DNA from 3 places in the Photobacterium sp. J15 genome. Region 3 is predicted to be linked to each of the others. Evidence: riboswitches for the same ligand, from Rfam matches in the RefSeq annotation. Region 3 holds a riboswitch; each other region holds the start of a gene.
What was found. A riboswitch is a leader RNA that binds a small molecule or an ion and turns the genes downstream of it on or off. The one in region 3 is predicted to bind thiamine pyrophosphate.
Positions count from the first base shown of each region.

Region 1 (10,711 bases), on a different contig from region 3:
GACGTACCCGGATATGCGGGTTCAGAGCAGTCACTTGCTCGGCAGCCATCAAAGCCTTACTCCGACCCTGATGACTGTCGCGGTAAATGACCTGACGCTGCAGGTTCGAACTGTCCACCTCATCATCATCAGCAATCATGAGGTGACCGATACCAGCCCCGGCCAAATACAAAGCCGCGGCAGAACCCAGCCCACCGGCACCGACCAGCAGCACCTGGGCCTGCGCCAGCAATTGCTGCCCTTGTTCACCAACTTCGGGCAGCATTATTTGGCGGTTATAACGCAAAAATGCCTGATCACTCAGCATCCGTTGCATCCTTGGCTGGCTCATGACGCACGAGCAGCTGATTAAAGTCGTCTAGAGCGGCTTTAGGATCTTCGGCCTGGGTAACAGCCCGGACAACCGCGATACCATTCACTCCGGTACGCCAGACTTTTTCAGCCCGACTCAAATCAATACCGCCAATGGCAACAGTCGGAAACGCCTCGCCAATCAGCTTGTGATACAAGGCTAAACGGTTAACACCCTGCGGCTTGGATGGCATCTCTTTGGTGGTGGTCGGGAAGATATGGCCTAAGGCAATGTAGCTTGGGGAAAATTCAGCAGCACGCAGGATTTCATAATAACCATGGGTAGAAAGACCCAGACGCAAACCGGCTTGCTGGATAGCAACCAAATCAGCGGTATCCAGATCTTCCTGCCCCAGATGAACACCGTAGGCCTTGTGCTCTACAGCCAGCTGCCAGTGATCATTAAGATATACCTGCGCCTGATGTGCTTTGCCGGCTGCGATCACCTGTTTGATCTGAGCTTCCAATGTCGACTCGTTTTCATCTTTGATCCGCAGTTGAGTAGTCGCAACTCCCAGATCCAACAAGCACTCAACCCACTCGGCCGAATCCACTACCGGATATAGCGCAAGCTTCGCCGGATCTGTCGCTGCAAACGGCTCAACAGCCGCTTCTTTGCAAGTCCACCCCAAGTCTTCTGCTTCTGGGTGGTTAGCCGTTAAAGCTCGGGGAAACAGCTCACGGCTCATCGGCCAGCCAGTTTCACCATAACCATCCATGTGGCTTTCCATATAGCCACGAGCATGAGCCCGGGCCAGAGTCACCGCATCCTCCAGCGGAAAATCCAGTGCCAGCGCAACCATCAGCATCGCACGCTGCGGCTCACTGGCACCGGCGTGGTGACAATACACGGCTCTGGCTTCACCATTGTGGTGCCAGATATCAATACACCCTTTCTCAGTTGGCAGGCCGCTGACAATTAAATTTGGTTTTTGGGCAACCTGCTGCTGCATTTCACTTACCGACGGATAAGGTGCAATCCACTGATCCAATACCTTATACCCGGTAATATCAGCCCCATCCGGGTTAAACACCAGACTGAACTGACGCTCTTCGAACTGAATGTCGACTGTTTCCGACTCGCTCCAATCCACACTGACCTGTTCTCCCAACTGGTACTTATCAGCAGCAGCCAGCAAGGGTTCCACATGCATCAGCAACGGTGTCAGGCTATCGGGCAAACATAAAGAGCTCATTGACGATCCTCTTGAATAGGGTGGTACAACTCACTACCCCGGGCGCGGAATTCAGAGGCTTTCTGCTGCATTCCCTGTAATGGTTCATCAAGTACTTTAATTTCCAGCTCATTGTTGTGTTCAAGATTGCTGGCGTAATCGCGTACTTCCTGGGAGATCTTCATTGAACAGAACTTTGGTCCGCACATTGAGCAGAAATGAGCCACTTTACCGGATTCCTGGGGTAGAGTTTCATCGTGATAGGCTCGGGCCGTATCCGGATCCAAGCCTAAATTAAACTGGTCTTCCCAGCGAAACTCAAAGCGCGCTTTCGACAATGCATTGTCACGCACTTGCGCTCCCGGATGACCTTTCGCCAAGTCTGCCGCATGGGCACACAACTTGTACGTGATCAGACCCACTTTTACGTCTTCTTTATTAGGCAATCCAAGATGTTCTTTGGGAGTGACATAGCAAAGCATGGCGCAACCATACCAGCCAACCATCGCCGCACCGATCCCGGAAGTAATATGGTCATAACCCGGAGCGATGTCCGTAGTCAGCGGGCCTAAGGTATAAAATGGTGCTTCATGGCAATGCTTGAGCTGCTCTTCCATGTTTTCCCTAATCATATGCATCGGCACATGTCCCGGCCCTTCAATCATCACCTGTACATCATATTCCCAGGCAATTTTGGTCAGTTCACCAAGGGTTCGCAGTTCACTGAACTGCGCTTCATCATTGGCATCAGCAATGGATCCCGGACGCAGGCCGTCTCCTAAGGAAAGGGAAATATCGTATTGGGCACAGATCTCGCAGATCTCTCGGAAATGGGTATAAAGGAAGCTTTCCTGGTGGTGAGCCAGACACCACTTGGCCATAATCGAACCGCCTCGTGACACAATTCCTGTCACTCGCTTTGCGGTCATCGGGATGTAACGCAGCAGAACACCTGCATGAATTGTAAAATAATCAACACCCTGTTCGGCTTGCTCCAGCAAAGTATCGCGGAAGACATCCCAATTAAGGTTCTCGGCAATGCCGTTCACTTTCTCCAACGCCTGGTACATAGGCACAGTACCAATCGGCACCGGACTGTTACGGATTATCCACTCACGGGTTTCGTGAATATTGCGCCCGGTGGACAGATCCATCACCGTATCGCCGCCCCAGCGGGTCGACCACACCAATTTTTCAACTTCTTCTTCAATGGATGAACTGACGGCGGAATTACCGATATTAGCATTGACCTTAACCAGAAAGTTACGGCCGATAATCATGGGCTCAGATTCAGGGTGGTTAATGTTCGAAGGGATGATGGCCCGGCCAGCCGCCACTTCCTGGCGGACAAACTCCGGCGTAATATCTTCAGGCAGGTTTGCGCCAAAGCTAATACCCGGATGTTGCAGATTCAGAGTGGAATCTCGATATTTTTCCCGCCCCATGTTTTCACGGATCGCAATAAACTCCATCTCCGGAGTGATCACCCCTTGGCGGGCATAATGGAGCTGAGTAACCCGATGCCCCGGCTTCGCTCTGCGGATACAAGCTCGTTGACTAAAACGCAGCTCATCCAGCGTATCATCAACCAAACGGCTCAGAGCATAATCAGAACTCAGCCCGTCCAGCAGCTCGGTATCATTACGCTCTGCTATCCACGCATCCCGGACAGAAGGCAAGCCGGCATAGATATCAATGTCGCAATCAGGATCGGTGTAATAACCGGATGTGTCATAAACCCGTATCGGTTCATTGGGCTCATAAATCGGGTTTGATTTGGATCCACCAACAAGGCTATCCGACAGCGTTATTTCACGCATCGGCACCTGAACATCAGGACGGCTTCCTTCCACATACACCTTACGGGATTTCGGGTAAGGCTGGACGGTGAGTGAATCAATAAATTGTTTAGCTTCCAGTCTCGCTTGTTTGCGATTCGACATAGCAATTTCCTTTCATCTTATTAGAGGGAAGTTGCTTGACGGATGGGTGCATAAACAAGAGGCATACACTTAGGGTGTACAGCGTCGTCTGAATACTGCGGCTACGGCCGATCGATTTCGATGGTGTAGCTAGACAGATGAATTGTCTCTTGTTCCCTTCGCAGGTATTAGCCCGATCAGGTTCTACGGATCCCGCAAAGCGGTCTCAGCCAAATGGCACTCCGACAAGTTAAGTGATGAGTATAGGTAAGCACCTTACAGGCAGCAAGCGTAATTCACATAAATTATTGAACTTAAGCCCAAACAAAAAAGGCCGCACATTTGTGCGGCCTAAGAATTATTTACTGAACTTTTTCGCTAAATTTTTCAGAAGTGATGAATGAGTTTCTCGCAATTCACCCAGTTTATGGGTAATCGTCGGTGCTCCGTCTAAATCAAACAACTTAGGTACAGCCACTCGCTGAGAAGAATAGATGCCGGTATGGCCACTAAAGTAGTAAGCGGTATAACAGGCAATCGCAAAATAAAGCATATGGTCGGCACCAAACAGCTCGACGCCCATAATGGTACAAGCAAGCGGAGTGTTAGTCGCCGCAGCAAAAACAGCGAGGAATCCAAGCGCAGCAAATAAATCAACCGGCGCACCAAGTATCCATGCCATGGTGTTACCCAAAGTCGCACCAACAAAGAACAGCGGTGTCACCTCCCCGCCTTTATACCCGGCAGCCAAGGTAATCGCAGTCAACAGCAACTTAAGCAACCAACTGTACCACTCTGCACCACCTTCATGGAAAGCACTTAAAATACTGACGCCACCTTCACGACTTGAGTACACACCAAGGCCTATATAGTCATAGTTACCAATCAGGTGCACCGCCCCAATAACAATCAAACCTCCGACAACCACAATCAGGTAAGGGTTTTTAAGTGTTGCCTTGAAGATATCTTTAAACGCATGGGTAAGCTCACCGAACAGGTAACCCGCCAAACCAAATGCAATGGCAGCCAGAACAATTTTCGCCACCATCAGAATATCGACCTTCACCGCATGCTCAAACAAGGTAATGGTCTCAAGGAAGTCGATCCGATAATGGGTATGGTGTGCACCCCAAGCACTACATACAACATCAGCGAGGATAGCGGCAAACAGAGCAGGAATAATCGCGTCGTAGCGCAGACGCCCAATAGCCAGCACCTCAAGCGCAAAAATCGCTCCGGTCAATGGAGTACCGAATACAGCACCAAATCCGGCTGCAACACCGGCAATTAAGATCAGGCGGGTGTCTGCTTCATTCAGCTTGAAACAACGAGCCAGCCAGTGCGTCGTTGCACCACCGATTTGCACGGCCGTCCCTTCACGTCCGGCAGAACCACCAAACAAGTGAGTGATGACTGTTGTGATTAATACCAACGGCCCCATTCGGGTTGGAATACCAGCTCCCGGCTCATGAATTTCATCCATGATCAGGTTATTACCACCCTCTGAGTTTTTACCCAGATTCCGGTAGCAATAAACAATCACAATCCCGGCTAACGGTAACAGATATAGCAGCCAAGGGTTATCAATCCGGGTCTCAGTAGCGAAGCTTAAGCTCCAAAGGAAAAAGGCGTTAAGAGAGCCAACAATAACGGCAACAGGAATTATAAGAAGTGTCCATCTTAGGATCTGGACAAAAGTTTTGGGGTTAGCGCTTAGTGGGTGTGCCATACCAGTTATCTATCATTACAAAGTTAATTCTTCAGGATAGACGTTATGGCAAATGATTTAGCCCTACCATAGACGGATCTATCCTACTACAGCAGGAGTCATCATCTCAGTAGAGCGGTTAAAGGTGGAACTCCATCACCCGTAATGAACATGGCTGTTCATCAACAAAAGGGAATGCTAACGGGAAATACAGCAAGCAACAAGCTTAAATTTTGCCTTCAGGCAGTAAAATAGCTTTTGCTTGATATAAAGCAGGAAAGGTCACAGAAACAAAAACCAGCATTTAACCGGGACGCGTAATCTGAAGCTTCATAGATGGCAGAGAAGAAGGGATTCGAACCCTAACTCGCGCTGTTTTTGGTATCAGGGGGATCCGCTGCTCTGTCAATTGGAGCTATAAACGAAAAAAGCCTCAGCATTTCTGCTGAGGCTTCAAAGATGGCAGGGGTGGAGGGATTCGAACCCCCAACACGCGGATTTGGAATCCGCTGCTCTGCCAATTGGAGCTACACCCCTGTAGTCGTTTTTAAGACTTAACTTTGTCTGAATAAGTGGCGGAGCGGACGGGACTCGAACCCGCGACCCCCGGCGTGACAGGCCGGTATTCTAACCAACTGAACTACCGCTCCACTCAGGATTAACGTTCGTTCACAACGCTAACCTAAATTGGAAGCCTGGCGATGTCCTACTCTCACATGGGGAGGCCCCACACTACCATCGGCGCTATTACGTTTCACTACTGAGTTCGGCATGGGATCAGGTGGGTCCATAATGCTATGGTCGCCAAGCAAAATTCTTACAATCTCGGAAAATCTGACTATGTTCTCGCACTACATTCAAGTGCTCATGGAGTCCTATAAAACCCCTTGGGTGTTGTATGGTTAAGCCTCACGGGCAATTAGTACAGGTTAGCTCAACGCCTCACAGCGCTTACACACCCTGCCTATCAACGTTCTAGTCTTGAACAGCCCTTCAGGATACTTAAAGTATCAGGGATGACTCATCTTGAGGCTCGCTTCCCGCTTAGATGCTTTCAGCGGTTATCGATTCCGAACTTAGCTACCGGGCAATGCGTCTGGCGACACAACCCGAACACCAGCGGTTCGTCCACTCCGGTCCTCTCGTACTAGGAGCAGCCCCTCTCAATCATCCAGCGCCCACGGCAGATAGGGACCGAACTGTCTCACGACGTTCTAAACCCAGCTCGCGTACCACTTTAAATGGCGAACAGCCATACCCTTGGGACCGACTTCAGCCCCAGGATGTGATGAGCCGACATCGAGGTGCCAAACACCGCCGTCGATATGAACTCTTGGGCGGTATCAGCCTGTTATCCCCGGAGTACCTTTTATCCGTTGAGCGATGGCCCTTCCATTCAGAACCACCGGATCACTATGACCTGCTTTCGCACCTGCTCGAACCGTCATTCTCGCAGTCAAGCGGGCTTATGCCATTGCACTAACCTCACGATGTCCGACCGTGATTAGCCCACCTTCGTGCTCCTCCGTTACGCTTTGGGAGGAGACCGCCCCAGTCAAACTACCCACCAGGCACTGTCCTCACCCCGGATAACGGGGCCAAGTTAGAACATCAACACTACAAGGGTGGTATTTCAAGGACGGCTCCACAGATACTGGCGTACCTGCTTCGAAGCCTCCCACCTATCCTACACATGTAGGGTCAATGTTCAGTGCCAAGCTGTAGTAAAGGTTCACGGGGTCTTTCCGTCTAGCCGCGGGGACGCAGCATCTTCACTGCGATTTCAATTTCACTGAGTCTCGGGTGGAGACAGCGTGGCCATCATTACGCCATTCGTGCAGGTCGGAACTTACCCGACAAGGAATTTCGCTACCTTAGGACCGTTATAGTTACGGCCGCCGTTTACCGGGGCTTCGATCAAGAGCTTCGACCTAAGTCTAACCCCATCAATTAACCTTCCGGCACCGGGCAGGCGTCACACCGTATACGTCATCTTTCGATTTTGCACAGTGCTGTGTTTTTAATAAACAGTTGCAGCCACCTGGTATCTGCGACTGCCGGCAGCTCCAAGAGCAAGTCTCTTCACCGCCAGCAGCGTACCTTCTCCCGAAGTTACGGTACCATTTTGCCTAGTTCCTTCACCCGAGTTCTCTCAAGCGCCTTGGTATTCTCTACCTGATCACCTGTGTCGGTTTGGGGTACGATTCCTTACTATCTGAAGCTTAGAGGCTTTTCCCGGAAGCATGGCATCAATGACTTCACTGCCGTAGCAGCTCGACATCGGGTCTCAGCCTGATGTATTCCCGGATTTGCCTAAGAATACAGCCTACACCCTTGAACCAGGACAACCGTCGCCTGGCCCACCTAGCCTTCTCCGTCCCCCCATCGCAATAGTAAGAAGTACGGGAATATTAACCCGTTTCCCATCGACTACGCCTTTCGGCCTCGCCTTAGGGGTCGACTCACCCTGCCCCGATTAACGTTGGACAGGAACCCTTGATCTTCCGGCGAGGAGGTTTTTCACCCCCTTTATCGTTACTCATGTCAGCATTCGCACTTCTGATACGTCCAGCAAGCCTTACGACTCACCTTCAACCGCTTACAGAACGCTCCCCTACCCAATACGCTAATGCGCATTGCCGCAGCTTCGGTGTATAGCTTAGCCCCGTTAAATCTTCCGCGCAGGCCGACTCGACCAGTGAGCTATTACGCTTTCTTTAAATGATGGCTGCTTCTAAGCCAACATCCTGGCTGTCTGAGCCTTCCCACATCGTTTCCCACTTAGCTATAACTTTGGGACCTTAGCTGGCGGTCTGGGTTGTTTCCCTCTCCACGACGGACGTTAGCACCCGCCGTGTGTCTCCCGGATAGTACTTACTGGTATTCGGAGTTTGCAAAGGGTTGGTAAGTCGGGATGACCCCCTAGCCTTAACAGTGCTCTACCCCCAGTAGTATTCGTCCGAGGCGCTACCTAAATAGCTTTCGGGGAGAACCAGCTATCTCCAGGTTTGATTGGCCTTTCACCCCTAGCCACAAGTCATCCGCTAATTTTTCAACATTAGTCGGTTCGGTCCTCCAGTAAGTGTTACCTCACCTTCAACCTGCCCATGGCTAGATCACCTGGTTTCGGGTCTAATCCCAGCAACTGCACGCCCAGTTAAGACTCGGTTTCCCTACGGCTCCCCTATTCGGTTAACCTTGCTACTGAAATTAAGTCGCTGACCCATTATACAAAAGGTACGCAGTCACCCCGAAGGGCTCCTACTGCTTGTACGTACACGGTTTCAGGTTCTATTTCACTCCCCTCACAGGGGTTCTTTTCGCCTTTCCCTCACGGTACTGGTTCACTATCGGTCAGTCAGGAGTATTTAGCCTTGGAGGATGGTCCCCCCATGTTCAGACAGGATATCACGTGTCCCGTCCTACTCGATTTCACTCGTTATGCGCCGTCGGCTACGGGGCTGTCACCCTGTATCGCCAAGCTTTCCAGCTTGTTCACCTGACGCAAGACTAGCTTAAGGGCTAATCCGGTTTCGCTCGCCGCTACTGCCGGAATCTCGGTTGATTTCTGTTCCTCGGGGTACTTAGATGTTTCAGTTCCCCCGGTTCGCCTCACAACGCTATGTATTCACGTTGTGATACTTGCTTATGCAAGTGGGTTTCCCCATTCGGAAATCCGAGAGTATAGTGATTCTTACCATCTCCTCTCGGCTTATCGCAGGTTAGCACGTCCTTCATCGCCTCTGACTGCCAAGGCATCCACCGTGTACGCTTAGTCACTTAACCATACAACCCCAAGAGGTTTCGTATGGCAAACAACCAAGGTTTTTCCATCTGAGTATTGATGGAATAGTTTTGCCGGACTCTTACACAAGACACTTGAATGTGTATTGCTTGAGAACTCGTTCTTCTTTCGAAGAACAATAATTCAATTATGAATTACTAGTCAGCTTTCCAGATTGTTAAAGAGCATGTGTTTCCATCAGGAACCACTTTCTAAACACACTCAGAAGAATGTTTTTAGAGAGTGGTGGAGCTAAGCAGGATCGAACTGCTGACCTCCTGCGTGCAAGGCAGGCGCTCTCCCAGCTGAGCTATAGCCCCAACGAAATCCGATATCATCACCACTGCCTCTGGGAGAAGAAGTGGTGGGTCTGAGTGGACTTGAACCACCGACCTCACCCTTATCAGGGGTGCGCTCTAACCACCTGAGCTACAGACCCGATACCGTATGTCTTTTACTATTAACCAAGCAATCTGTGTGGACACTGCATCAAATGAGCAGTCTATCGTTAAGGAGGTGATCCAGCCCCAGGTTCCCCTAGGGCTACCTTGTTACGACTTCACCCCAGTCATGAACCACACCGTGGTAAACGCCCTCCCGAAGGTTAAGCTATCTACTTCTGGTGCAGCCCACTCCCATGGTGTGACGGGCGGTGTGTACAAGGCCCGGGAACGTATTCACCGTGGCATTCTGATCCACGATTACTAGCGATTCCGACTTCATGGAGTCGAGTTGCAGACTCCAATCCGGACTACGACATACTTTCTGGGATTCGCTCACCATCGCTGGCTGGCCGCCCTCTGTATATGCCATTGTAGCACGTGTGTAGCCCTACTCGTAAGGGCCATGATGACTTGACGTCGTCCCCACCTTCCTCCGGTTTATCACCGGCAGTCTCCCTGGAGTTCCCACCCGAAGTGCTGGCAAACAAGGATAAGGGTTGCGCTCGTTGCGGGACTTAACCCAACATTTCACAACACGAGCTGACGACAGCCATGCAGCACCTGTCTCACGGTTCCCGAAGGCACTCCTCTATCTCTAAAGGATTCCGTGGATGTCAAGAGTAGGTAAGGTTCTTCGCGTTGCATCGAATTAAACCACATGCTCCACCGCTTGTGCGGGCCCCCGTCAATTCATTTGAGTTTTAATCTTGCGACCGTACTCCCCAGGCGGTCTACTTAACGCGTTAGCTCCGAAAGCCAGAACTCAAGGTCCCAACCTCCAAGTAGACATCGTTTACGGCGTGGACTACCAGGGTATCTAATCCTGTTTGCTCCCCACGCTTTCGCATCTGAGCGTCAGTCTTTGTCCAGGGGGCCGCCTTCGCCACCGGTATTCCTTCAGATCTCTACGCATTTCACCGCTACACCTGAAATTCTACCCCCCTCTACAAGACTCTAGCCTGCCAGTTCAAAATGCTGTTCCGAGGTTAAGCCCCGGGCTTTCACATCTTGCTTAACAGACCGCCTGCATGCGCTTTACGCCCAGTAATTCCGATTAACGCTCGCACCCTCCGTATTACCGCGGCTGCTGGCACGGAGTTAGCCGGTGCTTCTTCTGCAGCTAACGTCAAAGATATACGCTATTAACGTACACCCCTTCCTCACTGCTGAAAGTACTTTACAACCCGAAGGCCTTCTTCATACACGCGGCATGGCTGCATCAGGGTTTCCCCCATTGTGCAATATTCCCCACTGCTGCCTCCCGTAGGAGTCTGGACCGTGTCTCAGTTCCAGTGTGGCTGATCATCCTCTCAGACCAGCTAGGGATC
Region 1 is NZ_CAWMUI010000001.1:52,661-63,371, reverse strand. It holds gene AACQ93_RS00310 (HesA/MoeB/ThiF family protein) at 1-307, opposite strand, end outside; gene thiE (thiamine phosphate synthase) at 297-1,547, opposite strand; gene thiC (phosphomethylpyrimidine synthase ThiC) at 1,544-3,469, opposite strand; TPP riboswitch at 3,606-3,703, opposite strand; gene AACQ93_RS00295 (voltage-gated chloride channel family protein) at 3,807-5,177, opposite strand; fluoride riboswitch at 5,263-5,326, opposite strand; tRNA gene AACQ93_RS00290 (tRNA-Trp) at 5,617-5,693, opposite strand; tRNA gene AACQ93_RS00285 (tRNA-Asp) at 5,730-5,806, opposite strand; rRNA gene rrf (5S ribosomal RNA) at 5,850-5,965, opposite strand; rRNA gene AACQ93_RS00275 (23S ribosomal RNA) at 6,055-8,942, opposite strand; tRNA gene AACQ93_RS00270 (tRNA-Ala) at 9,185-9,260, opposite strand; tRNA gene AACQ93_RS00265 (tRNA-Ile) at 9,303-9,379, opposite strand; rRNA gene AACQ93_RS00260 (16S ribosomal RNA) at 9,450-10,711, opposite strand, start outside.
Region 1: linked by a shared signal. The riboswitch ahead of thiC (phosphomethylpyrimidine synthase ThiC) and the one ahead of thiD (bifunctional hydroxymethylpyrimidine kinase/phosphomethylpyrimidine kinase) in region 3 are both predicted to bind thiamine pyrophosphate.

Region 2 (10,711 bases), on a different contig from region 3:
CGTAGCTGAACATTTTCCTCTTCGGTATCCGTACGGGTACCGATGTAAGTGAACACGCCGCCTGTTTCATCGACCTGTTCAACTTTCAATGACCAGCCTTCATGGCTTTCAACCACATCTCCGACATTAAACATTACGCGGGTCACAGGAGCGTCATTACGTGCGTACAGGCGGCTCTCTTCACTGGCGGAGAACATCAAGGTGACAGTACGGGCATCGAGAGCGACAACTGTTCCTAAACCCAGATCACTTTCAGTATCACTGATCCAACGTTGACCCAAAGCAAATGGCATAGTGGTTAAAACCTTCTAATTCTTTGATATTAATGAGAATGCTAAGCCGATGCCCTAACATTTTTGAACTACACTGAGGTTAAGTGTAAGCCAGAATCCGCACCGGTAGAAAAGGGCAGATATGTTACTGCATGCGGTGGACAAGGTCACGGCGAAAGTGATCTTGATCCAGCTAAATTGTTTCAGCCCCTGCTGTCACAATTCTTTAATTATCTCTGGCCATAAATAGTAATTGCGTAGTTCTGGCGTACGCTAAGAGAAGGACGGCAAGTTGATGTTGCTGTCTGCTTGTTACCTAGGAGGTAAATATGGACGATGCTGAACGCAAAATTTTTGTATTGGATACGAATATTCTGCTTCACGAACCCCTCGCCATTTATTCATTCAAAGAGCACGATGTCATTATTCCGATGACGGTTCTTGAAGAGTTGGATCGCATTAAGGACAGTAAGCGTGATGTCTCACGGGATGCCCGGGTGGCTATCCGGACCCTGGAAGATGTGTTCCGCGATGCAACGCCGGAAGAGATTTCTGCCGGTATTCCGCTTTCCGGTCATGAAGAAAGCCTCGGCAAGATTTCCATTTTTGCGGATTATGAAGTGACGGAAACCGTGCATGCCTTTGCTGATAAGGCCGGGGATAATCGGATCCTGAATGGAATGCTCTATCTGCAGGCTGAGCATGCGCCTAAGGAAGTGGTTTTGCTCACTAAAGACATTAACATGCGGCTGCGTGCCAAAGGTGCCGGGGTCTACAATGTTGATGACTACCGTTCAGACCAACTTATCGATGATGTCAGGTTGCTGACCAAAGGATATTACGAATTTCAGGAGGAATTTTGGGCTCGTGTCGGAGAGTGCCAGTCTGAAACCCGGGGGCGTTCAACGTTGCATACCCTGCCGACTGAGCTGTTCGACAAACCCTTTATCAATCAGTACTTGCTTGATGACAGTACGGATTTTGCAGCCAGGGTGCAGAGCATTAATGGCGCTAACATCACTATCAAAGATATCGGACAGGAACGCTTGATGAGCCGCCAGGCTTGGGGGATCCATCCGAAAAATGTCTATCAGGGAATGGCCCTTGATGCGATGATGGATCCGGATATCGATCTGGTGATCCTGACCGGTCCAGCGGGTTGCGGTAAGACAATCCTGGCGATGGCGGCGGCGCTTGAGCAAGTGATTGAAAAAGGGATGTATGACAAGATCCTTGTGACTCGTAATACCCCAGAAATCGCTGAGTCGATTGGTTTCTTGCCGGGCACCGAAGAAGAAAAAATGCTTCCTTGGCTGGCAGCGGTGACCGATACGATGGAAGCGTTGCACAAACATGATGTTTGTACTGACGGCTCGATGAAATACATCTACGAAAAAGCCAATATTCAATTTAAATCGATTAACTTTATGCGCGGGCGCTCAATCCAGAATGCTTTTGTTCTGTTGGATGAGTGTCAGAACTTAACCGCCTCCCAGATTAAAACCATCATCACTCGTTGTGGGGAAGGCACCAAAATTGTCTGTTCCGGTAACCTGGCGCAAATAGACTCCAGTTACCTGTCTCCGGTGACCTCGGGCCTGACGTATATCGTCGAGCGTTTCAAGAATTTCGAGGGTAGTGCCAATATCTATCTCGACGGTGTGATCCGCAGCCGTCTGGCCGAATTTGCGGAAGAAAACCTGTAATTCAGATTCGAGAGGCGAGTTTCTCGATATTGGAAACTCGTCTCTCTATATCAGTCCTAATGGCCTAAATATCTTCTTAATTCTCCATCTTCCGGCTCTGTCAGCACCTGCTGAGCAGGGCCGAAAACGTTAATCTTCCCTTGTGCAATGAAAGCGCATTTATCGGCAATTTTCAGGGCATCGTCCGGGCTGTGGGTCACCATGAGTACGGTGATTTGCTGCTCTTTGGCTAATGCATGTACTAGTTCCAGCATCTCTTTACGCAACGCCGGATCCAGAGCGGAAAACGGCTCATCGAGCAGCAGCAGCGGACGGTTGCGGATCAGGCAGCGGGCCAGTGCCACACGTTGTTTCTGGCCGCCGGACAGCTGCTCCGGCAGGCGATCCAGATATTGTTGAATGCCGACTCTGGCAGCCGCGGCCTGAATGTTGTCCTTATCTTCCTGGCTGAGTTTTAGTCCCGGATGTATTCCTAGGCCGATATTTTCGAATACTGTTAGGTGGGGAAACAGGTTGTGATCCTGAAACAGCAGTGAAAGCGGCCGCTCAGAAGACGGTTGGTGCTTGATAGCTTGACCGGCAATGGTGAGGCTACCGCTGTCTGGCATCAGAAAGCCGGCTATCATCGCCAGTAGGGTGCTTTTGCCAGCCCCGCTCGGGCCGAGCAGGGCGACGATTTCGCCTTTCTCAACTTCAAGGTCAAAGGTGTATCGCGTACGTTCGGCCTGCGTAGGCTGGCCTGTCTGGGCGTAATGGTGGCTAAGTTGCTTCAGGGTCAGCATTATGGTGTCCGGATCAGTATTTTTTCAACCAGGGTAAAAAGTCCCAGGCTCAGGAGCAGCAGGATTAAGGCTGCGACGGCGGCGGCATCCATCTGGTAGCTGCCCATCAGTTGGAATAGATAAAGCGGCAGGGTCTGAAAATCTCTGCTGCCAAACAGGGCTATCGCTCCCAGATCGCCCAGCGAGAGTACAAAGCCAATTGCCAGCGCCTGAGCCAGTGGTTTGCGCAGGGCGCGCCACTCGACCAGACGCAGGCGTGACAGTCCGTGCATGCCCAGGCTCTGGCACAGTGGGTTGTATTGCTGGGCCAGATGCAGCATTGGCTGACTGAGGGTTTTAATTACATAGGGCAGCGCCATCAGGGCGTTGACTCCGACGACCACCCAGAAGGCGGCTTCGAAGGCATCGGTGTACCGGCGCAGCAGCAGGAAAATCCCGGTGCTGAGAACTAGTCCCGGCGTGACCAGAATAATGGTGCCGAGCAGCTCAATACCATCTGCGGGTAGTGTTTTCTTCTCAATTCGCCATTGGCGGCTGGCCAGCAGGATCGCAACCCCGGCGGTGACCGCCAGGACACAGGCAAGTAGGGCAATTTTCAGCGAGTTTGCTACGGCCTGCCACAGTGCTGGTTCTGCCAGCAGGGTCGGTAGCTTACTGTTCAGGCCGGCACTGATAACCGCCAGGATCGGGGGCAGTACCAGCAGAATAGCAAAGCCGATCCACAGCCAGTCCCAGGATTTTGCCTGCCAGCTGTCGAGATAGTTCTCCGGTTGGCGGGATACCGAGCCGCTCATGGTCGACAATGGTTTGGTAAAACGCTGGGTTATCAGCACCAGACTGCTGCAAATCAACATCTGCCACAGGGCAAGGATGGCACCGCCGGCCAGGTCAAAGTCGTAGCGCAAGGCCTGATAGATAGCCAGCTCAATCGTGGTGGCTTTAGGGCCGCCGCCCAGCGACATGATCACCGCAAAACTGGTAAAGCAAAGCATGAAGATCAGGCCTATGACATGGGGCAGTTGCTGGCGCAGCCTGGGCCAGGCGACAAAGCGGAACTTATGCCAGCCTTTGATCCCAAGGTGGGCAGCTAGCTGGTGCTGCTCGAACGGGATCCCTTCAAGGCTCTGTAGTAACAGTCGGGTTGCCAGCGGGAAGTTAAGGAAAACGTGCGCCAGCAGTATGCCGTTGAGACCATAAACAGAGAATGGCAGGGATTCTCCGAAATGCTGGTACAGTTCAGCCAGCAGGCCGCTCTTACCATAAATCGCCAGCAGGCCGAATACCGCAACCAGCACAGGTAGCACCAGAGTCATGGCAAACAAACGTAATAACAGGCTGCGTCCGGGAAAGTTTCGCCGTGACAGGGCATATGCCGCGGGGATGGCCGGGATCACACTCAATATCGTGGATAACAGGGCCTGATAGAAACTGAAGCCGGCGACATGGCGCAGGTAAGGATCCTGCCAGATGAAGAACGGGTTGAGTTCGTTGGCCTGGCTGATCAGGGCTGAGATAGCGCAGAGCACCAGAGTGACAATCAGCCCGGCAGAGACGATGCCGGGCAGAATTTGGGTAACGCGGGTATTCAAAGGTCGGTAGCCATTATTGGGTCAGGGCATGTTGCCATTCACGGATCCATCCACGACGTTGAGCGGCCACTTCCTCGGCGCTGAATTCCAGTGATTTAGCTGGCAGTGTCAGCTGTTCAAAGCCTTTCGGCAGCGCCTGTTCGGTGACAGGATACATCCAGTTGCCAGTTGGGATCACCGACTGGAATTCCGGCGTCAGGATAAACGACAGGAACTTATCGGCCAGCTTTTGATTTTGGCTGTTCTTGAGCTTGGCGGCGACTTCGACCTGCATATAGTGGCCTTCGCTGAAGTCAGCGGCTTTATACTTGCCTTCGTTTTCGGCAATGATGTGGTAAGCCGGAGATGTGGTGTAAGACAGCACCAGATCTGATTCGCCCTTCAGGAACATGTTGTAGGCTTCGGACCAACCTTTGGTGACAGTAACGGTTTTTTTCGCCAGTTGCTGCCAGGCGGCATCAGCTTTGTCACCATAGACAGATTTCATCCACAGCATCAGGCCCTGGCCTGGAGTAGAGGTACGCGGATCCTGGTAGATGATGCTGAGATCGTCACGCTTAACCAGTTCGCTCAGGCTTTTCGGCGGATTGGCCAGCTTTTCTGAGTTATAAACAAAGGCGAAGTAGCCGTAGTCATAAGGGACGAATGTGGTGTCCGTCCAGCCGTTTGGCAGGGTGACTTTACTGGTATCAACGTTATGTTCAGCCAGCAGGCCGGTTTTCTTCGCTTCACTCAACAGATTGTTATCCAGCCCCAGCACGATATCTGCCTTGGTACCTTTACCTTCAAGGCGCAAGCGGTTGAGGATCGATACGCCGTCTTCCAGCGCGACATATTCCAGGTCACAGCCACACTGAGCCTCAAAGGCTTTTTCAATCGCCGGGCCCGGTCCCCAGTCTGAGGCAAATGAGCTGTAGGTGTAGACAGTCAGGGTCTCTGCGGCCATGGCAGAGCCAGCCATCAGCGACAGGGTTAAAGTCGGAAGAAGTTTGTTCACTATGCGCTCCTAAATACCCTTGCTTCCCGCAAGGGGGATAAATATGAGCGGCACAGGGTTGAGAAAAGGCGTCCGGCATCGTGCTGCGACGCTGACACTTGATTGTGGTCGGTATTATCTCAATTCCTACGCCAGCATGATCTGGTTCAGGTTCAGTGGGTTCTGCGGTTGCAGTCTCAGTCCGGTTTAGGTCGGACACCCCAATGAGAACGAGAGCTATTGTAATGCGCTATGTCGCTGGTTGCCAGCGCAATACAAGAGTGTACGCAGAATATTGATCCGCATCTGTGACGGTTGTGCCGATACAGGGCAGGCTGAAAAATAACTGTCAGATTATATGGTTAATTAGTTTGTGCTCACTTCGCCTCATTGAGTGACCAGTTATAGTCGTAGCTGACATTATTCAGTTGCAGAGGTTGTCCTTTGTGGTACTGGTTGAGGTGCTTTTGCAGATCGCGTTGTGAGCCGAAGTCATTGCCGTACCAGTCATAAATGGATGACAGCTGAATGCGGTTGCCGTTGATTTCCACGCCCTTAGGGCTGTTTATGAAACGGCTGGCGGCCTGTTCGAGTAGTGTTTCCGTGTTGTCGGCTGTAAAGGCGACGGGTTGCAGGTCCGGACAGCCGAGGCTTGCGCAGTTTACCGCATAGTGAATCCGGGCATCACGCCAGATCGGGCGCAGGATGCGATGCTCTATATCATTGAGTGACAACGCCTGCTCGGCAACCGTGATTAGCTCCTCATCCCATGGCCCGAAGCTGAAGAAGCCGCCGAGTTTGGTGATGGATTTGATCGGGTAGTTATTGATGATCAGTCGTACGGTCAGGGCATTATAAAGGTTGACCCAATAGGCAAACTGCTCCGGTTTTGAATACTGACGGGGATCGATGGTCGCAAGTTGGCGAATGTAGCGGTCAAGCTCCCATTTGTCGTTATCGGAGACTGCGTGATAGCGAAACAGGGTTTGTTGGGGCAGCTCCACCAGATAGGTGTCCAGCATCTTTTGCCAGCGGCTGTGGTCAATCATCGCTGTGTTTGTCTCGTTGCTTTTTTGCCAGAATGGCCACAGGTCGGCTTTGGGGGCCGCCAGTACCGGGCTCAGGGCAGAGGAGATAAGCAGGATAAAAGTAAGTAGCAGTCGCATGGGCTGTCCTTAGTCAGAGCAAATTATTCATTTTGGTATACCAGATGACCCTGTCAGGGGCGAATGTCTTTCATTTGTTTCTTCTGCAATTAATTATGGAGAAGAAAACAGGTGATGAAAAAAGGTTATTGTTCCGTTTGGTATAAGTGATAGAAAAGAAAGCGCCCCGGAGAATGAACCGGGGCGTGAGTTTGTTACTGCTTACTTTTATCAACTATTCAGGTGTGTGGCTGAATAGTCAGGCAAGAAAAGCCGGGATATTACTTTCATACTCGGCGATTTTGTCTTCATGCTGCAGGGTCAGGCCGATGTTATCCAAGCCGTTCAGCAGGCAGTGGCGGCGGAATTCGTCAATTTCAAAACGGTATTCCTTGTCGTTGGCAGTGACGGTCATGCTCTTCAGATCTACCGTAACTTCGGCACCCTCGTTGGTTTCAATGAACTGGAAAATCTCATCGACTTCCTGTTCGGTCAGGCGTACCGGCACCATCTGGTTGTTGATGGCGTTACCGTAGAAAATATCGGCGAAGCTCGGGGCGATCATCACTTTTATGCCGTAATCTGCCAGAGCCCACGGAGCGTGCTCTCGTGATGAGCCGCAACCGAAGTTTTCCCGCGCCAGCAAAATACTGGCTCCCTGGTAGCGCGGAGCGTTCAGGACAAAATCCGGATTTGGCTGCTGCCCGGCATCATCAAGAAAACGCCAGTCATGGAACAGGTGCTTGCCGAAACCGGTTCGGGTGACTTTCTGTAGAAACTGTTTCGGAATAATGGCATCGGTGTCGACATTGGCTGCATCCAGAGGAACGACCAAACCGGTATGTTGTTTAAAACCTGTCATTTTTTCCTCTCCTTATGCCGTTACCGTTGCGGTTTCCAGGGTACGAATATCAACAAAATGGCCGGCGCAGGCCGCGGCTGCAGCCATCGCTGGGCTGACCAGGTGGGTACGGCCGTCACGGCCCTGACGGCCTTCGAAGTTACGGTTGCTGGTCGAAGCGCAACGCTCGCCCGGGCCTAAGCGGTCATTGTTCATTGCCAGGCACATAGAGCAGCCCGGCAGGCGCCATTCAAAACCGGCTTCGATGAAAATCTTGTCCAGCCCTTCTTTTTCGGCCTGGGCTTTGACCTGCTCGGAGCCCGGCACAACCAGCGCTTGGACGTTCGGGGCAACCTGGCGGCCTTTGGCGATTGCAGCAGCGGCACGGATATCTTCAATTCGGGAGTTGGTGCAGGAGCCGATGAACACTTTGTCGATGTTAAAATCTGATAGCTTTCTGCCGGCTTCCAGCCCCATGTAGGCCAGCGCTTTTTCTGCCGAGGCTTTTTCTACCGGATCGGTGAAGTTCTCTGGCGACGGGATGGCTTCGTCAATGGCTATCACCTGGCCCGGGTTGGTTCCCCAGGTCACTTGAGGCCTGATGTCTTTGGCATCTAAAGTCACAACGGTGTCGAATTGGGCGCCTTCGTCAGTTTTCAGTGTCTTCCAGTATTCGACTGCGGCCTCGAAGTTGCCACCTTTCGGGGCAAAGTGACGCTCTTTGATGTAGTCGAAGGTGGTTTGATCCGGCGCGATCAGTCCGGCTTTGGCACCCAGTTCAATGGCCATGTTGCAGACGGTCATCCGCCCTTCCATTGTCAGGTCGGTAATGGCTTCGCCGCAGAACTCGACGACGTGGCCGGTACCGCCTGCCGCGGTAGTTTTGCCGATGATCGCCAGCACAATATCCTTGGCGGTGATCCCCGGTGCTACCTTGCCTTTTACCTCAATTTTCATGGTCTTGGCACGGGCCTGCTTCAGGGTCTGGGTTGCCAGCACATGTTCAACTTCAGAAGTACCGATACCGAAGGCCAGTGAGCCGAACGCGCCGTGAGTTGCGGTGTGGGAATCGCCGCAGACAATGGTCATGCCCGGCAGGGTAATGCCCAGCTCAGGCCCCATAACGTGGACGATACCCTGGTATTTATGGTTGAGGTCGTACAGGGTGACACCGAACTCTTTGCAGTTTTTAGCCAGGGTTTCCATCTGGATCCGGGCCATTTCGCCGGAGGCTTTGATGTCTTTGGTCTGGGTCGATACGTTGTGATCCATGGTGGCGAAGGTCTTGCCGGTCTGGCGTACCTGGCGGCCTTTTTCACGCAGGCCGTCAAAAGCCTGTGGTGAAGTTACTTCGTGCACCAGATGGCGGTCGATATACAGGATCGGGTTCTCGCCTTGTGCCGCGACAACAACGTGGGCATCGTATACTTTTTCATACAGCGTCTTCGGCGCTTTTGCTTGTGTGTTTGACATTGCTCGATTGCTCCTTGTTATCGTTAGGCCTGGCGGATATAGGCGGCGATCCTGTCGCCCATTTCACTGGTGCTCAGTGCCGGGCTGCTACCTGCCAGATCGGCTGTCAGCTCGCCGGCTTCCAGCGCTTGGGATACCGCTTGTTCGATGGCACGGGCGGCCTGTTCTTCACCCAGGCTGTAGCGCAGCATCAGGGCAGCGGACAGGATCTGAGCTACCGGGTTGGCAATGTTCTTGCCTGCAATATCCGGTGCAGAGCCGCCTGCCGGTTCGTACATGCCGAATTTGTCCTGGTTCAGGCTGGCAGACGGCAACATGCCCATCGAGCCAGTGATCATGGCGCATTCGTCGGAGATGATGTCGCCGAAAATGTTGGAGCACAGCATGACATCAAACTGGGCAGGATCTTTGATCAGCTGCATGGTCGCATTGTCGATGTACATGTGGTTCAGGGTGACTTCCGGATAGTCCCTGGCAACGTCTTCCACTACCTCGCGCCATAAGATAGAGCTTTGCAACACATTCGCTTTATCAATTGAGTAGACATTCTTGTTGCGTAGCATGGCGGACTCAAACGCGATCCGGGCGATACGTTCGATTTCGTAACGGTGGTAGACCTCGGTATCAAAGGCTTTTTCCAGTGGACCTTCACCTTCGCGGCCCTTCGGCTGGCCGAAGTAGATGCCGCCGGTCAGTTCGCGTACTACCACAATGTCGAAGCCGCGTTCGGAAATATCAGCCCGAAGCGGCGAGAAGCGCTCCAGGCCTGTGTGGATCTGGGCCGGACGTAGGTTGCAGAACAGCTGGAAGTGTTTGCGCAGCGGCAGCAGGGCACCGCGTTCCGGCTGGTCATTCGGCGGCAGGTGTTCCCATTTCGGGCCGCCAACCGAGCCGAACAGAATGGCATCGGCAGCTTCACAGCCTTTCAGGGTTGAGTCCGGCAGCGGACAGCCGTGGTTGTCGATGGCAATGCCGCCGACATCGTATTCATTGCACTCAAGGCTAAAGCCAAATTTTTCCTGAACCGCAGCCAGCACCTTGTGTGCCTGCTGCATGACTTCAGGGCCAATACCGTCACCCGGTAGAACGGCAATCTTATATGTACCTGCCATGGTTATACTGTCTCCATATGGGATTTTTGTTTGATTTCTGCAATTTGTTCAGCGCGGTGAATGCTGTTGATTACGTGTAGCAGCGCCTGTCCGGACGCTTCGACGATATCGGTCGCCAGTCCGGTGCCGTGATATTTGCGGCCTTTGTAGTTGGCGATGATGTCCGCCTGGCCCAGGCCGTCTTCCCCTTCGCCCTTGGCTGTCAGGTCGAATTTATCCAGTACGATCTCGTAGCCTGTCAGGCGGTAGATACACTGGTAAAGTGCATCTACCGGGCCGTTACCAACCGCAGCTTCGCATTTTTCCTCATCGCCGCACTGTAGTTTGATGCTGGTGGTCGCCATAACGCTGCCTGATTGCACGCTCAGGTAGTTCAGCTTGTAGAAGTCGTCTTCTTCGCGCAGGTTGGCGAAATACATCAGGGCCTCTAAATCATAGTCAAAGACTTGCCCTTTGCGGTCTGCCAGCTTCAGGAAGTCTGCGTAAAGCTGGTCCAGATCGTATTCTTTTTCGGTGTAGCCCAGGGTATCCATGTGGCTTTTCACTGCGGCACGGCCGGAGCGGCTGGTCAGGTTCAGAGCCTGGTTCTTCAGGCCGATTGATTCCGGCGTCATGATTTCGTAAGTGTTTTTGTTCTTCAGCATGCCGTCCTGGTGGATCCCCGAGGAATGACTAAAGGCATTGGCACCGACAATCGCTTTGTTGTCCTGGATTGGCATGTTGCACAACTGGCTTACCAGCTTGCTGGTGCGGGAAATTTCTTCATGGCGGATATTGGTGTTAACACCCAGGAACTCAGCTCGGGTTTTGATGAT
Region 2 is NZ_CAWMUI010000001.1:3,397,653-3,408,363, reverse strand. It holds gene rapA (RNA polymerase-associated protein RapA) at 1-293, opposite strand, end outside; gene AACQ93_RS15185 (PhoH family protein) at 602-1,978, shown strand; gene thiQ (thiamine ABC transporter ATP-binding protein) at 2,035-2,760, opposite strand; gene thiP (thiamine/thiamine pyrophosphate ABC transporter permease ThiP) at 2,760-4,349, opposite strand; gene thiB (thiamine ABC transporter substrate binding subunit) at 4,363-5,310, opposite strand; TPP riboswitch at 5,453-5,559, opposite strand; gene AACQ93_RS15165 (DUF547 domain-containing protein) at 5,703-6,491, opposite strand; gene leuD (3-isopropylmalate dehydratase small subunit) at 6,730-7,332, opposite strand; gene leuC (3-isopropylmalate dehydratase large subunit) at 7,345-8,784, opposite strand; gene leuB (3-isopropylmalate dehydrogenase) at 8,808-9,896, opposite strand; gene leuA (2-isopropylmalate synthase) at 9,899-10,711, opposite strand, start outside.
Region 2: linked by a shared signal. The riboswitch ahead of thiB (thiamine ABC transporter substrate binding subunit) and the one ahead of thiD (bifunctional hydroxymethylpyrimidine kinase/phosphomethylpyrimidine kinase) in region 3 are both predicted to bind thiamine pyrophosphate.

Region 3 (10,711 bases):
TGCATCACGATCAAGATGCTTCGACAGGTTTCCTTCAGCAATCGCATTAGACTGATCAACAACCAGCTTAAGCGGACCACAAATAATACGGGTCAGGAACACAGTCATTGCAACCATCAACAACAGAATAACCACACTGCTGGTCATGAATGTGTTGTTTAATCCATTAATAGAACTAAGGATTGAGTTGCGGTTATCACCCATTGCCCCCTGCAAGATATCAATCAGCTTATTAATGTCTGATTCAATCGACTCAAAACGCTGCAGTGACTGCTTCAAGATCGGGTGTGCAGTTTCTTTGTCCATCACCAGCATTGCGTTATTGAAAGTACCCATGTTTGCCACATAGGTATTCCAGTTGCCCATCAAGCGTTTGAATGTCTGCTCTTCTTCACCCGGCCATACCGTTTTGCCATATGCTTCCAGACCAGATTGAATATCATGGCGGATACCTTCGTTACGCTGAATGGTTTGCTTAACTTCGTTGACATCTTCCAGAGCCAACAGCGCAAACTGAGTTCGACGCCAGTACGACATCTTGTCTCGAATGCTGTCAACATTGTGCACAGCAGGCAGTGTATCGTCAGTGAAGTTAAGAAGTTCGGCCTTGATTTTGCCTAACTCACTGACAAGAAACATGCCAAAACCTAAGTTGAGCACTGCGATAGCCGAGAAAGCTACTGCAATCTTTTTTCCTATAGAAAAGTTCTTTAAAAACATGAATGAGTTTTACCTTTGATTCTTATTGTCCAAAGTTGCCTGCCATGCGATTTACATCCATGTATGACAATGTGCACTGAGTCCTGGAAGCGAAGCTTACTACGATTTCTATCAATAGAACCAGCTTCACATTATTCAAGCGACGAATATGAGAAAAAATTAAGATTAATTAACGTTTTTTTGAAAGAAAATTCGTGCCACAAGCAACGATACATGATGAATATTCTTTCTTGGCATCAAAGTCGTTTTAACCTGTTAATATTTAAAGGATTAATGGAAAAATATCAGCTTTATCTATCAATAACGAATGACTTCTGAAAAAAGCCAGACAATCAGAATAAGGACATGAATATGGACAAAAGCAGCCTCCTGATCAGGAATATTTCGCTACTGGACCGACAAGGGCGTCAGCAAATCCTGATTGAAGATGGCATCATCAAATATGTCGGTCCTGACAGCGATACCCACAAATTCACTGGCCGAGTCATTGACGGTGCAGGTGGCATAGCTATCCCTCCCTTCTGTGAGCCCCACATTCATTTAGACACAACCCAAACAGCCGGAGAGCCAAATTGGAACATTAGCGGCACTTTATTTGAAGGGATAGAACGATGGGCCGAACGCAAGGCTCAGCTTACAAAAGATGATGTAAAAACACGTGCCAGCCAAACTCTAAAATGGCAGATCGCCAACGGTATCCAACATGTCCGAACCCATATTGATGTCTCAGATCCAAACTTAACCGCACTGAAAGCGATACTTGAAGTGAAAGAGGAGATGAAAGATCACATCAACATACAAATTGTTGCTTTCCCGCAGGAAGGGATTCTCTCCTATCCAAATGGTAAGGAGCTGCTGGAGGAAGCTGTCAGGCTGGGAGCTGATGTAATCGGTGCCATACCCCACTTCGAATTCACCCGCGAATACGGTATAGAATCACTCCACTTCATCTTTGATCTGGCTCGAAAATATAACCGTCTAATTGATGTCCATTGCGACGAAATCGACGATGAGCAATCACGCTTCATTGAAACTCTTGCAGCTCTTGCCCACAAATACGATATGGGGAGCAAAGTCACTGCCAGTCATACCACCGCCATGCACTCATACAATGGCGCATATACATCCCGCCTGTTCCGGTTACTTAAACTCTCCGGTATTAACTTTGTCGCTAACCCTCTGGTTAATATTCATCTTCAAGGAAGGTTTGATGACTACCCGAAGCGCCGTGGTGTTACCCGTGTAAAAGAAATGATGGCTGCCAATATAAACGTCTGCTTTGGCCATGACGATGTGTTTGACCCATGGTATCCGCTGGGAACCGGCAATATGATGCAGGTTCTTCATATGGGTCTGCATGTCTGCCAAATCATGGGTTATGAGCAGATAAATCAGTCACTTGATTTGATTAATAAGAATTCAGCGAAAGCGATGTGTCTTGAGCCGGATTACGGTATCGAAGTCGGCAAACCGGGTAATTTAATTATTCTCCCTGCCGAAAATGGCTTTGATGCTATTCGCCGTCAGGTACCGGTTCAGTACTCAATTCGAAATGGCCAGGTCATCGCACAAACTCAACCGGCATTAACAAAGCTTAGCCTTGGCGAACAAAGCGAAATCATAACCTTCAAACGTGAATAATCGCTTTATTGGATAAATTAAACACCAGAGCATCAACAGAAGCTTATAGAGTTATTACAAAAATACCATCGCAACTGCGGTGGTATTTGTTAAGAGCGAGAACTGATTTATTTGAACAGGTTACGACGAAGGAAACCGATAAGAGATAAAAGTAGTAATCCGGCCCGTGAGGCAGAACCGCCATTACCCTCAACCATGTTGCAATTGGTGTGTGCAACTCCATCCACTCCTGTCCTACATTTATTCGCCCGACTCTCTGTTATAATACTGGGCTCTATCACTGTACTAGCTGGTATGGTTCCTTTGTAAGATTCAATCCAGTTGAAATAAGTACCAACACGGGAATAAAAGCTCGGTCGTGTTAAAGAACCACACACTAACTCACCAACTGGACCACCACTAACAATCCCAATCTGTACCCATTCTCCATTGTTATTTTGTGCTGTTAACGGTCCGCCACTATCACCTTTACATGAATCAGGCCCATACACTAAACCGCTTCCTTCTGTGGAGATAATTTTAGGCGGCAATGTACAGATCTTAGTTCTATTTACCGGACTGTCGATAATTGCATTTATCTCGCTACCAAGTTCCAAACGCTTAAAGCAATCTGGCATTGGAATATAAGACAGAGAAGTCGATAATAATTGACTAGTGGAAACTTGCGCAGCAGTATCTATAGCCCCCCATCCAAATACTGTTGTATTTTCAGGCCTATGGTGCTCTTGCCACTCATTACCTAAGCGATTATCTATCTCATCAGCCTCTTCCGGCGCTGCCAGTTTAATAGATGCAGCGTTAGTATTACTAAAAGCACGTTCAACACGAATTAAAGCTACATCATTATCTAAAGCTATTGATTTCAGCTCGAAGGTTGTACTATCGCCCGGAACAGTCTGTTGTTGAATTTTCGCATCAGGCGAGTAGTCAGGATGAACAACAACATGGGTAACTGAATATAAATTTTCAAAGTCAGTAACTGAGTTATCCCACGTCCCGGCCATGACATTTAGCTGATTAGGCTGTAAGACAAAATATCCGGAATCACGCGAATGAACTACACAGTGCGCTGCCGTTAATACCCAATGGGCATCAATAATAGAGCCTCCACAAAAATGCATGTTTTGTTTTGGTGTCAACCTTAAAGAAACCATCCAATTTTCTGAAGACGGCGGCTGAATAGGCTCACCACCAACAACAAACGGAACAACATCATTAGCAGAAGCAATAGGCATCAACATCGAAAAGATAACGGCAACCGACAGCTGTTTCAACTTCATTTAACACTACTCTTAGGAACAAATATGGTATTCAAACTACCATTCAGGCTGTGATCTGAATAATGGAAAGGAAGATATTGCGAACAACTTCGTTTTATTTTCAAAAGGAATTACAAAAAACAAATACTGTTTTAGTGTTTATTCACAAAAAGAGCCGACTCAGTAATAATGAGGCAGCTCTTAATTATGATGTCATTAGACAATTATTTATAAACTCTTTAAGTAGTCGCAACTGACTTCCCGATAACTGATATCAACGTATAGCCCACCAAGATCAGTTGCTAATGTCGGATAAAAACCGTTCTCTGAAGCAGTTTTTACTTTATCCAAATCAATAGTGTAAACAGCCAGTCCCAACATATTAATTTCGGAAGGTAGGCAGCTATCAGAGTTCCCCTCTTCGAAGCACAAAGGCGGCGTAATATCGATCTTTCCGCAACCTTCACCCTCAACATCAATACCTAAATTTGCCAGCGTCGACTTTGCTCCTACCGGGAGTTTGTCCGGGGTGCTGCTCATACCTTCAGTTATAGTTTTGATATCATAATAACCCGGGTCGATTGTCCCCATTTTACTCTGTACGTTAGCACCAGTTACAGCAAATACCTTAGTATTCCCCTCTGCTAAATCTTTAATATCATCCTCATTACAACCTGCTAACGCCAGCACAGATAACAAATAAATAGCCTTTTTCATCATAGTCCCTATGTTTAATAATAATTGACAAGGCAATGTTTACTTTAGCTTTTATTTCACATTGTTCCAAACTCACTAAAAATCGATTATTAGTCCACATTATCCAAGGAAAAATAACGCCAACACACAAGAATAAACGCCACGAGTTGCACATTATCAGAGCATTGTTTCAGTGCCAAAACACAGACTTATACTATTCAATGTTTAAGAGTCAGCCTTTTACTTATCTGAAAGAAAATACTGGTCAAGAGCCTGAAAGTGGTCATTTACTATACTAAAAACCACATATGTGTGATGAATAATTGTGATCTCTAGCCTGAATTCTTCCCTTATCGTCTATTGGTGTGCATAATATTGCCACAATAAATCTACGGACACTTCCTTATGAGTATCGAAAATATCGTTAAAGAGCGCTCTGGCGCAAAATGTGAGCTTTGTTCTTCTGAAGACAACCTGAGCGTATTTGAAGTACCAGCTTCTCCTGACACAACTGCTGGTAGCTGTGTAATGGTGTGTAACACTTGCCGTACTCAAATCGAAGATCCGGAAGCAATGGATCAAACACACTGGCGTTGCCTGAACGACAGCATGTGGAGCCAGGTTCCTGCTGTACAGGTAATGGCTTACCGTATGCTTAAGCGTCTGTCTTCTGAAACATGGGCTCAGGATCTGCTGGATATGATGTACATGGAAGAAGACACAGTTGAGTGGGCAGAGAAAGGCATCGCTCTTGAAGAGCTGGATTCAGTTAAAACTGTTGACGTAAATGGTACTCCGCTACAAAACGGTGACAACGTTACTATTATCAAAGATCTGCCAGTTAAAGGTTCGAGCCTTGTAATCAAGCAGGGTACAGCTGTACGCGGTATTCGCCTGACTAACAACCCACTGCACATCTCTGGTAAAGCAGCTGGCACAAACATGGTTATCATCGCGGAATACTGCCGTAAGATGTAATCGCTGACTTGTCTTGAGACAAGCAGAAAAAAGGCGCATTAAGCGCCTTTTTCTTTATATAACTTCTGGTAATAATTCCTCAGGGAAAGACGGAATCAATCGACGAATCGTTGCTTCATCCAAATAACCGCGTTTGATAAATTCATCTAGATTCAGCTCTTTCATCATCAACGTTAAGTCTATTGCTGTATTTGGCCGTGGTGCAAAATCGCACATGCTTTTCATACCGAGTCGCTCATAAAAACGCTTATGTTTTTTGCTTGAACCACAAACGATCGCAGTTTTTCCAAATCGCTCAGCCACCATATAAATATTGCTGAACAACGCCAAAGGAGCTATCGACGCCAGACCTCGCTTTTCTGGAATTACCGCCAGGCGCCCCATTTCAATGATGGTATCAAACTCTTCTTCAAGTTCAGCAAATTCCGTTTCGAATCCTCCTTTACAGGGAATATCAACCCAGCCCAGTGGACGATGTAATATACTCCCCCTGACCGTAGCAAAAGGCTTACCATTATCTTTTAAAAGAAATGTAATATTATTTGGCTTCTCATCAAACTCATCTGAAAATAAGCCGCGAGTAGATACAGGGTTATAACCAACGGTTGTATAAGCTTGATAACGAATATTATATGCTGTGATCTTTTCTTCTTCAGTTCGACAAATGTGGTTTGTCAGATTGTCATATTGCATAGGGATTCCAGATTTTCAATTTACCCTCCGGGCTACAGAAAATGAATACAATGCGCCGGAGCAATTCTCTGTTCTGCTCATAAACCATTATCCAAATTAATTCACGATTGTCAGATATAACAAAACATTTGTGCAATACGCTTCACATATCATGATGATTTAAACTGTTTATTTTCTTTTTTCCTGCAAAATACCCCACTAACCCATTGTTAAATAAAGATAACAACTTCACCGGTGCATGTTTTTTGTCACCATCAGTAGGAAAATCGAATATGGATACTGCGTTATTCTCTGTTCTCTCCGGGATCTACACCGGCCATCAAATCAACCACAACCAGGAAACTCTCAGTGAATATGCTTTGGCTCTGAACGGCAGCATAACTTACCCATCTGCTGTGGTTTGGCCTGAAAACGAAGAACAGCTAATAGCAACAGTACAGGCAGCAAATAAATATTCGTTTGAAATTCACCCTGTAGCCCAGGGACGCAACTGGGGATATGGCACAGCTCAGGGCACCCGCTCTAAACAGGTTATTATCAACCTCAGCCGCTTATCTGAAGTTTTAGAAATCAATGAAGAGCACGCCTATGTCAGAGTCCAACCGGGCATTACTCAATTGCAGCTCCATCAGGCACTGACAAACATTAATTCTTCTCTTCAGCTTGATATTACCGCTGCCGGTTCACATACCAGTGTGGTCGGCAACCTGCTTGAGCGTGGCTTTGGTCATACTGATTACAGTGATCGCTTCAGCAATGTACTTTCTATGCGAGTCCTTCTTCCTAATGGTGAAATCATCACCACCGGTATGGAGATGTTCCCTTCCAGCAAAGCAAAACACCTCTACCCTTATGGTATCGGACCTGTTCTTAACGGTCTGTTTTCGCAATCAAACCTTGGTATTGTCCTTGATATGACGATCGCGCTTCAGCCAAAGCCGGAATATCAGGCAACCGTCATGGTGATGTGCCGTGATGAAGCCGATGCCCCGGAAATGGTCTCAACAATTGCAGAACTAAAACTCAAAGGCGTTGTAACCAGCGGTGTTCATACAGTCAGCATGACACGTGCTGTCGGTGAACTGGCATCTAAAGCTGCCGGAGCCTGGGTTCTGACGACCTCTTTAGCCGGCCCTAGGTCGATTGTGAAAGCACGCTATAAATACTTTAAACAAACCATCAAGCAACACCTGCCTCGCGCAAGAGTTTTCATGATGGATGATTTCCGTTGGGGAGTCCTTTGTAAAATCAATGAGCACCTGAAATCTCCGGCCTTATACGGACTACAGCTGGTGATCGATCTCAAAAAAGGCATCCCTTCTGATGACGCGATCAAAACTCTTCTTGACCATCCTGAAGCCACATCCGAAATGAAAACCTCTGATTTTCCTGCCTGCTTCCGCTGGATTTGTGCTGTCAGCAGTTTCTCAAAAAAAGACATCAAAGAGATGCTGTCTGTCTGCCATCAGGTTTTCGAAAAATATGGCTATGAAGAGCGGTACAGCCTGACCAATGTCAGTGAGCGAGCTGTGGTCATGATCGCTAATATTCGCTTCGGTAAAACAGAAGATGAAATAGCTAAAGCACGAGATTTCCACAAAGAACTGGATAATGCCCTGCTTACAGCCGGATTTTGCCCATACCGCAGCGGCTCAGGTATGTTCGATGTCATTAAACCTTATATTGCCTCATCTAACCTGAAACTGCTCAACAACCTGAAGCTGGCTGTCGATCCAAACAATATCTTGTCGCCAGGCAAATACTGGATGACAGGCTCTCCTGAATCAGGAAAAACAGAACCCAGTGACATAATGGGTGAACAAGCTCAAAACACGGAAGCAGAGCCTGTACTGACTGAGTCATAGATACAACCAATCAGTACAACTCTCATATATTGATTAAAGTTGGAGCGAAAGATCTTACCTGTATTGCTCAATGACATTAAACATGGTTAGAATAACGCAACAACAAATAGCAGCCTAAAGTGCTGTTAATTGAACAGAATATAATCTGTATGTTAGTCGGGGAGCCTATGGCTGAGACCACTTCGGTGGGACCCGTTGAACCTGATCCATTTAATAATGGCGTAGGGAACTAGCAAACGTATCCTCTCAGATGCCAACCACTGTATCACCAGTGATCCGACACCTTGTCAGCGATACCTGCTACCCTGCGCACTACACATAAGGGTAGTCGCTATGGCAGTTCCATCTAAAACACCTATCACTTTAACTATTGCCGGCTCTGACAGCGGTGGCGGTGCCGGCATTCAGGCCGATATCAAAGCTATTTCCGCAACTGGTGGCTACTCCTGCTCAGTTATCACTGCGCTTACAGCACAAAACACGCTGGGAGTATCCGGTATTTATCCTGTCGACCCTTCGTTTGTAGAACAACAGCTTGATGCCGTCTTCAGTGACATTGACGTGAAAGCGGTAAAAGTTGGTATGCTCAGTGACGCAAACATCATCCGCTCGGTTGCGACAAAGCTACATGAGTACAAGCCCCAGTTTCTGGTTGTTGATCCTGTGATGGTTGCCACCAGCGGCGATCTCCTTTTGCAAGAAGAAGCCATTTCCACCCTGAAAACTGAACTGCTACCAATGGCGGATGTCATTACCCCTAACCTGCCAGAAGCGGCAGCACTGACTGGTGCAGAGTTACCAAAGACTGAGCAGGATATGAATGCGATGATCACCGCATTACGCGAGCTTGGTTCCCGTTCAGTTCTGCTGAAAGGCGGACATCTTGAACAGGATGAAAACAGCACAGATCTATTAATACTGGCAGATGATGTTATTCGTCTCAGTACCCCTCGAATCAATACACAAAATACCCACGGTACAGGTTGCACCCTTTCATCCGCAACCGCCTCTTACTTGGCTCAAGGGCATGAACTGATCGACGCTGTAAAGAATGCCAAAGCTTATATTACTCAAGCCATTCTTCATGCCAGCGATCTTAAAATAGGCTCAGGTCACGGACCGGTTCACCATTTCTTTGCCGGACACTTTAAAGCTGAATAACCGCTAAAACCGAGTAACTACAATGAATACTAATCAACAGGCTCTGACTGAGCCTGGCGTTTCCGTGCGCCTGAAAAACGTATCTCTGGCTTTTAACGATGCAGAACAGGAACTATTTTCCCAGCTAAATCTGTCGTTGCCATCAAACCAGTGGACTTGTCTTCTGGGCAAAAGTGGCTGCGGAAAAACTACCCTGCTCCGTTTTCTTGCTGAGCTGATGGATGAGCAAGTCACCTGGAATGGCGAACTGATTACGTCAGATTGCCTGCCGTTGTCAGGGCGTATTGCTTACATGGCGCAGCAGGATCTTCTGCTGCCTTGGCTGTCTGTTATTGATAACGTCTGCCTCGGCCTTCACCTCGGAGCCTCCACCAATACATCTAATAATCAGCCTGAGATACAAAAAGCACATGAGTTGCTTAAAGCTGTCGGCCTCGCTCAATACGCATCAGCAATGCCGCACCAGCTTTCAGGGGGAATGCGCCAGCGAGTTGCGCTTGCCCGAACACTGATGCAAGACAAACCGCTGGTGCTGATGGATGAACCCTTTTCAGCACTTGACGCCGTTACACGCTATAAGCTTCAGAGCCTTTCTGCGCGACTACTCAAGGAACGTACCGTTCTGCTGATCACTCACGATCCGCAAGAAGCCTTACGGCTGGGACACAATATTTACATCATGTCCGGAAAACCTGTACAGCTAACCAAGCTGCAAGTGCCGCAGAAAATACCTCCAAGGCAGTTTGATGCTGAAACAGCTCATCATCAACAAACCATCATTGAGCTACTGGAGAAAGATTATGTCTGATCTTCCTATCTCAGCATCGCTGACATCAAAAGCTGAGAAACCAACACCTTCCGTCGTTTCAAACCAGCCTTCAGCAGAGTTCACCAAACGTATATCAGCGTCAGGCAAACGAGCCATATTGAGCTCGTCGGGCGTGCTCGTCTTGTGGCAAGGTCTTGTCAGCTTACTGGAACTTCCTCCGTTTATTTTGCCGGGGCCGCTTGCTGTCTTCAGCAAGATCATTGAGCGCTACGATATTCTCTGGCACCACACGCTCGTAACCGGTTCTGAAATCATTTTAGGGTTAGCACTAGGGTTAATTCTGGGACTATTTTTCGCCCTGCAAATGTTGTTATTTGCGCCGCTTCGTCGCTGGCTATTACCGATTTTAATAGCCAGTCAGGCAATCCCCGTTTTTGCTATTGCCCCTATCCTGATGCTTTGGCTTGGGTACGGAATGGCATCAAAAATTGTTATGGCAGCACTGATCATCTTCTTCCCGGTCACAACCTGTTGTTATGACGGATTACGTCAAACACCGAGCGGTTATCTGGATCTGGCAAAAACCATGGGGGCGACTCGCTGGCAACTTCTACGACACATCCGCTTGCCTGCTGCGCTACCCGCCCTAGCTTCCGGCATTCGAGTCGCCGTTGTTGTCGCACCTATCGGTGCCGTGATCGGTGAGTGGGTCGGCTCCAGCGAAGGCCTCGGTTATCTGATGTTACAGGCCAATGCCCGGATGTTTGTGGACGAAATGTTCGCCGCCCTTTTTATCCTGGCACTGTTTTCAGTCAGCCTCTATTTCATTGCCGACAGACTGCTTAAGAAAGCGATTCCATGGCAGGAAAAATAAGCTTAATCGCACACGCAAAAATAAACCACACAACAATAATCACTTCATAAAGGAA
Region 3 is NZ_CAWMUI010000002.1:742,008-752,718, reverse strand. It holds gene AACQ93_RS20250 (methyl-accepting chemotaxis protein) at 1-720, opposite strand, end outside; gene AACQ93_RS20245 (cytosine deaminase) at 1,072-2,361, shown strand; gene AACQ93_RS20240 (S1 family peptidase) at 2,469-3,641, opposite strand; gene AACQ93_RS20235 (hypothetical protein) at 3,849-4,337, opposite strand; gene AACQ93_RS20230 (PhnA domain-containing protein) at 4,722-5,294, shown strand; gene AACQ93_RS20225 (N-acyl amino acid synthase FeeM domain-containing protein) at 5,349-5,987, opposite strand; gene AACQ93_RS20220 (FAD-binding oxidoreductase) at 6,260-7,852, shown strand; TPP riboswitch at 8,000-8,097, shown strand; gene thiD (bifunctional hydroxymethylpyrimidine kinase/phosphomethylpyrimidine kinase) at 8,186-9,013, shown strand; gene AACQ93_RS20210 (ABC transporter ATP-binding protein) at 9,036-9,821, shown strand; partial or broken gene AACQ93_RS20205 (ABC transporter permease) at 9,943-10,656, shown strand.